2 regions of the Myceligenerans cantabricum genome follow, and region 1 is predicted to be linked to the other one. Evidence: predicted binding sites of a transcription regulator. Region 1 holds the regulator's gene; the other holds the start of a gene.
The links. Region 1 encodes LexA, which represses DNA repair genes until DNA is damaged. Its sites were predicted from a motif close to TCGAACANNTGTTCGA; they were not measured.
Positions count from the first base shown of each region.

Region 2: ACYU96_RS13255 (HNH endonuclease signature motif containing protein) is a predicted target of LexA. The motif match lies at 1,845-1,860, and genes of this name have one in related genera.

Region 1 covers NZ_BAAHAJ010000008.1:240,239-243,644, reverse strand. Annotated here, with positions in the region: gene nrdR (transcriptional regulator NrdR) at 173-682, opposite strand; gene ACYU96_RS08305 (LysM peptidoglycan-binding domain-containing protein) at 827-1,342, opposite strand; gene lexA (transcriptional repressor LexA) at 1,521-2,285, shown strand; gene ACYU96_RS08295 (L-lactate dehydrogenase) at 2,345-3,334, opposite strand; gene ACYU96_RS08290 (ATP-dependent DNA helicase) at 3,401-3,406, opposite strand, start outside.
Region 2 covers NZ_BAAHAJ010000009.1:914,419-917,824, reverse strand. Annotated here, with positions in the region: gene ACYU96_RS13255 (HNH endonuclease signature motif containing protein) at 1-1,774, opposite strand, end outside; gene ACYU96_RS13250 (hypothetical protein) at 2,003-2,722, opposite strand; gene ACYU96_RS13245 (aromatic amino acid ammonia-lyase) at 2,995-3,406, opposite strand, start outside.

The DNA of each region.
Region 1 (3,406 bases):
CCGACCACCTCCTCGTCGTCTCAGGATCCCTGGCCGGGTCCGTTCGACCAGAGTCGCCCAGACAGCCACGGGGCGCCAGTGCTTTTCCACCCACGGCACGCGAACTGCACGGTTCGAACCGGCGATGCACGCACGACGGCGGCCCCTCCCGGCCCACCGGCACCGGGCCGGCTCACGCCGGGTCGACGCTCAGCGCGGCGCCGTCGCCGGCCGCCCCGGGATCACCCTCGCGGGCCTCGGCGTCCTTGCGCAGGCCCGTGATCGCCGCCTCGAAGTCCTCCAGGGACGAGAAGTCCTGGTAGACGCTCGCGAACCGGAGGTAGGCGACCACGTCGAGCTCGCGCAGCGGCCCCAGGATCGCCTTGCCGATCTCGTTCGCCTCGATCTCCGCGCTGCCCGTGCTGCGCAGCGCCTCCTCGACGCGCTGCGCCAGGAGCGCGAGGTCGTCGTCACTCACCGGGCGCGGCTGGCAGGCCTTGCGCACACCGGTGGCGATCTTGTCCCGGACGAACGGCTCCGTCGCACCGGACCGTTTGACCACCGTCAGGCTCGCGGTCTCGATGGTGGTGAAGCGCTTGTGGCACGCCGGGCACTCCCGCCGACGGCGGATCGAGGACCCGTCGTCCGACGTCCGCGAGTCCACCACGCGCGAGTCGCTGTTTCGACAGAACGGGCAGTGCATGCGGTCTCCTGCGGGCTCGGTCAGTGGCCGGTTCTCCCGGCCGAGACTTGACCGTATGCGGGCAAACCACACCCATGCAACACGACCCCAGCAATAACGAGTCCGCCCTCGGCCGACTTCGTCGCCGACTTCACCCGGCGGGAGTCACCCTGCCGGGACGTAGAGGGTCTGCCCCACCGTCAGGCCACCACCCGCCAGGCGGTTCAGGTCCTGCAGCTCGCGCACGACGTCACGCACGTCCTGGCCGGGCTCCGCGACGGACACGGCCAGCCCCCAGAGCGTCTCCCCGGGCTCGACGGCGTGCGCCCGCACCTCGGTGGGCGGCTCGGGCGAGCTGGCGACCGCCGTCGCGCTCCACACCACCGGGGTCGCCAGGACCAGTGCCGCGACGGCCACGGCAATCCGGCCCCGGACGGTCAGCCGCAGCCCTTCGAGGTCGAGGCGGGCTGCGAGCGTGCGGCCCGTGCCGTCCGGGACGCCTCCCGGGGCCGCGTGGTCCGCGCCGGCCTCCCGCGCGGCACTCTCGCCCGCGGCCGCCGGGCGGGCGCCACCCGCCGCGTCGAGGGGTGGCACCACTCGCAGATGACGCCTGCCGTACCGCGCCCGCGGCACCGACGACCTCCTGAGCCCGCGGACCTCCGTCGTGGTGGTCGTGCTCATGACCGCCTCCCGAGATAGTCTGTCGAACACTCGCCTGTCGCACACCTGTACGACGAACACCCGTACCATTGTGTAGCACGCAACACCCGTCGTGTCGAGACACGCTCGAACATCCGTTTGAGATTCCCCCTGATCCGATCTAGAGTTGGCAGCATCAATCGATGAGGAGGGCCACAGCATGACGGGACGCGAGAGGACGCCGGGCATGATGCCGGGAAGCCTGGGCAGTGTCGGCACCATCGCCCGGGGCGACGAACCGATCGACCTCGGCGACGCCGCCGAGCGCCTGACCCCCCGCCAGCGGAAGGTGCTGACGTGCATCCGTGAGTCCTTCACGGCTCGCGGCTACCCGCCGTCGATGCGTGAGATCGGTGATGCGGTCGGCCTGGCGAGCCCGTCGAGCGTGAAGCACCAGCTCCAGGTCCTCGAGCGGAAGGGCTTCCTGCGCAGGGACCCGAACCGCCCGCGAGCGATGGAGCTCGTCGACCCGGCGTCGGGCGCCCGCCAGAATCCGCCGCAGGGCGAGGTGCACTGGGGCTCGTCGACCGAGGAGTCCGGGGCCACGCCCGCGACGTCGTACGTACCGCTGGTCGGCCGGATCGCCGCTGGTGGCCCGATCCTGGCCGAGCAGGCCGTCGAGGACATCTTCGCGCTCCCGCGCCAGGTGGTCGGCGACGGCGAGCTCTTCCTGCTCAAGGTCGCGGGCGACTCGATGGTCGATGCCGCGATCTGCGACGGGGACTGGGTGGTCGTCCGCCGGCAGAACGTCGCGGAGCAGGGCGAGATCGTCGCGGCCATGATCGACGGTGAGGCCACGGTCAAGACGTTCAAGCAGACCGGCGGCCACGTCTGGCTGATGCCGCAGAACGCGGCCTACGAACCCATCCCGGGCGACGAGGCGCGGATCCTCGGGCGCATCGTCGCGGTGCTGCGCAGCCTGTGACGTGGTGCCGGGTCAGACGCGCCGCCGTGTCGGCGCGGGCGTGCTGACCCGGCAGCGCCTCACAGCCCGAAGCCGCGCTGGATCGCGCGCACCTTCTCGGCCGACGCGCGCAGGTCGCGCAGCTCGTCGTCGGACAGCGGCACCTCGATGGTCTCGGTGGCACCGCGCCGGTCCACGAGGGCGGGCACCGAGAGGCACACGTCGCTGATCCCGTAGTAGTCGTCCAGGAGCGAGGACACCGGCAGCACCCGGCGCTCGTCCTGGAGCACGGCCTCGATGATCCTCGTCGCGGCGAGCCCGATCGCGTAGTTCGTGGCGCCCTTGCCCTCGATGATCCGGTAGGCCGACTGCACGACCTCCGTCGCGATGCCCGCCCGGGCCGCCTCGTCCAGCGCGGAGCGCCCGCCGAGTCCCGGCCACTCCAGGAGCGGCACGCCGGCGATCGACGCCGAGCTCCACAGCACGATCTCCGAGTCGCCGTGCTCCCCGGCGATGTACGCGTGCACGTTGCCGACCGCCACGCCGGCCTCCCGGGCGATCGCCGCGCGCAGCCGCGACGTGTCCAGCACGGTCCCGCTTCCGAAGACCCGCTCGCGTGGCAGCCCGGAGAACTTCTGCGCCGCGTACGTCACGACGTCGACCGGGTTGGTGATCATCATGAGGATCGCGTCGGGCGCCACGTCGACGATGCCGGGCAGGATCTTCCGCGTGAGCCCCACGGTCGACTCGGCCAGGTCGAGGCGCGTCTGGCCGGGCTTCTGCTTGGCCCCCGCCGTCACGACGACGACGTCGGCCCCCTCGCACACCGCCACGTCGTCGGACCCGACGACCTCCGCCTGCGGCACGAACATCTGGCCGTGCCGGAGGTCGAGGACCTCGGCGTCGACCTTCGCCCGGTTCACGTCCAGGAGCGCGACGGTGCGCGCGGTGCCCCGGGCGAGCGCCGCGTAGGCGAGCGTCGCCCCGACGGCCCCGGCACCCACGACCGCCAGCTTCGTGGTCCTGGCGGCGGGCTGGTGCGCGGCGGTGACGCCGTCGGCTGCGGTCACGGTTCCTCCCGGGGATCTCGGTGCGTGGGGTCGCCGGCCGGCACAGGCCTGCCACCGGCAGGACTGCTAGGT
Region 2 (3,406 bases), on a different contig from region 1:
CGCGCCGACCGGCGGCCGTGGCGGTACCGGGAGAGCTCCCGCGCGGCAGCTCGGCGGAGGGCCTGTCGGTGCAAGCGTCTCGTGGCCGGGCGCTGCTCTCTTCCGCAGGTTCTGGTTGCCGGCCCGCGAGGGTGATCTCGCGGCCGTTCCGGTCGGTCAGGGACCAGCCCGAGTGGCGGGTGCCGCTCACATCACCGGCCCAGCGCATGGTGATGTGCTGACCGTCGACGAGGTCGTGGTGGTGCCAGCACAGGAGCGCGGCGTTGTCGGCCGAGGTGTGGCCGCCGTCGGCCCAGTGGCGGACCGCGTGGTGGACCTCGCAGCGTGCGGGCGGCTGGTCGCAGCCCGGCCACACGCAGTGCTTGTCGCGCGCGATGACCGCGCGCCGCATCGGCCCGGTCACCGTGCGCCGGGCACGCCCGACGTCCAGCACGGCTCCGTCCGGACCGAACACGATCCGAGTGGCCTCGCAGTCACAGGTGATCCGCCGCAGCAGGCTTGTCGGCACAGGGGTGTTGGTGCCCGCGACCACCGCCGGTGTCGGCACCGGACCGCCCGGACACCGCTCCGGCGGGCCGATCTGCCCGTGGGCGCCGAAGAGGGCGCCGTCCGCCGTGCCGGGCGTCCGGTCCGTCGGGTGGGTCAGACGCCGCAGCTCGGTCCAGGACACGGCGACGTTCAGATGCGGACGTACTGCCGCGCCCGTTCCCGTGTGCCCGTTGTCCAGCGCGATCCTCGCGAGGTCCGCCAGCCCCTGGGCGCGCCGCTGCCCGGGGGTGCGGTCGTCCTGCGCCGCCGGCGCGCCCATCACGGAGCCCACGGCTGTCGTGACCAGCTCACCGTGCTCCGGGGTCAGGAAGCCCGCCACGTGGAAGCCGTCCATCGTCGGCGAGACGTTCAGGTACTCCTTGTCCCGGGCCTTCCTCAGTCCGCGCTCGTCCGCCTCGGGGTCGGCGCGATGCGCAAAGTACCGCACCAGCCCGCGGAAGTCCTCAGCCTGGCGCCCATCAGCCCACGCGAGTAGCTGGTCTTCCCACGTGGGCACGCGCGAACGACCGGTCGCCACGTCGTCACCGCCGATCGTGTCCGGGTCCGCGGCCCCGCCCGAGGCGGCTCCGGTGTTCGTGCCACCCGTGGCGTCCGTGCCCTGGACGTGCCGATTCTCGTCGCGGCTCTCGCCGCCGTCGCGATTCTCGTCGCGATTCTCGTCGTGCCTCTCGGCGTGGCCGTCGTCGTGCCCGCTGTCGCGGTCACCGCCGTCGCCACCGTCGCGCTCGTCGTCGAACGGCTCATCGATGGTGGGAGCGGCCAGTGCGTCCCTGCGTGCCTGGCTGGTGGGCGCGACGTCCACCATCGCGCGGAGGTGTTCCGCCCCGATCCTGCCGTCCAGCGCAGCCTCGCATGCTGCGGGCAGCACGTCGCGCAGCACCGTCGCCGTGCGCACCTCACGCCGCGCAGTCGCCCTGCCGACCTGCTCGGTCGCCGCCAGCCAGGTCGCGAACGTGCGCGCACCGGTCAGGGCCCACAGCCCGGCGTCGTCGATCAGGGGCAGGAACGTCGTCCGCAGCACATCCAGCCGGTGGCTGACCGTCCGCAGGCGCACTGAGGCGTTCACCAGCGTCGCCACGGCATCGGGACCACCGCGAGCAGGATCGGCCTCCAGGGCTTCGGGACCCACGACCGCGATCAGCTCGGTGGCCAGGGACTCCAGGTCGGCGAGCAGCCCTTCGACGGGACGGCCACCGCCAGCCGCCGTGCGCCAGCTCGTCGGCATTCGTACTCACCCCCGCCCTCGTGCCTCCCGACCGGAACCGACGCACTCCGCGCCGCCACGACCGACGCTAGCGAACATTCGTTCGACATGCCATTTGATGTCAGAATCTGTTCATAACCTATCTATCCACAGGCGTCCCGTCGGCGTCTCTCCCGCAAGAGGGCGCCCGCAGGGGCGCCCGTGTCGACGGTGACGGTCTCCGCGTCGGCCGTGCGGGACTGGAGGGGACTACTCGGCGAGCAGGTCGATCTCGCGGTCGGCGGCGGCGGCGGTCGTGATCTCCCCAAGAGTTGTGGCATCGATGACGATCGCGGCCAGCTCTCCCGCGGGATCCGACTCCGCGGCTTCGTCGAGGACGGGCATCCGCAGGGAGCCGTCTGCCGAGACGACGCCGATCAGTGCCGAGTCGAGAGCGACGGTCCAGCCGCCGTCCACGCCCGGTCGCAGGAACACGAGGCAGCTCTCGCCCTCACCGAGTCGCAGGAGGCCGGCGGCGACCGCCCCGGCCGACTCGTCCCCGTCGACACGGATCGAGACGGTGGTCGTGTCGTCGACCGAGACACCGGCACGGAGGTCCAGGACGTGATCGATGTCGAACACGAGGTCGAGTGTTCGGGTGTCGGCCTCGCCGTCCCAGGCGACGGGGACGCCGGCGTCGGAGCCTTCGGGCCACACCTCCGCGGTCCCCGGCTCCCTGTGGACGAATCGGCCGGAGACGACGGCGTGCGACAGGGTGATGCCGGCATCCGAGCCGGCGAGATAGCGGGTCGACGGCATCGCGGAGGTCAGTGACTCCGGGAAGGGGTGGTAGACGTCGGTGGAATCCGCCGCGCGCTCCGCGAGGATCGAGCCCCACGCACCCGCGTCCGGCGGGTGCGGCGCCGAGCTGGCGGGGAGCATCGCGGCAACGAGGAGAACCAGTGCCGACGAGAATGCGGTACGTCTCATGATCACTCCTGGAAGCGCGGCGTCGCGCGGTCTGCTGTCCGAAGCAGCCGAAGCAGCCGAAGCAGCCGAAGCAGCCGAAGCAGCCGAAGCAGCCGAAGCAGCCGAAGTCGCGTCGCTGAAGAGGGGGTGGCGCCACGAGTGGCGGCCACGGGACCGTGCCACTGCACTTGTGTGGACAGTTCGGCGAAACTTGCGGTGTCGATGGCGTTCCCGCTGTCCACCGACTTGGTCTGCCTCGCCGGGCCGACTCGATGACCAGTCCGGGCGCGGGACTAGGAGCCGGAGCCCGCGGACGGCGACGGCGGCGGTGCGAGCCGCGCGAGCCCGTCGAGCAGGTGCTGCGCGATCTCGAGGTCGTCGCGCAGGTCGCGGTCCGCGTCGTCGTCCGGGAGGGCGTCGGCCAGGGCCAGCGCGTCGCGCAGCGGGCCCGCCGGCAGGTCGAGGCCTCGCCGGCGCAGCAGCCGTACCGCCCCGACGAGCTCGCAGGCCAGCAGCGTGCGGTAGGCCGCGACGGCCCGCTCGGCCTGGACGACGGCCTGGGGCGCGAAGCTGGCGTCCTCCTCCGTGCCCCGGGAGAGCACCGCGGACCCGAGAGACGCGGGCTGGGCGGACGCCCGCAGCTCGGCGAGCGCGCCGGCGGCCACGAACTCGACCGCCATCAGCCCGGACGCGCCCTCCGGACCG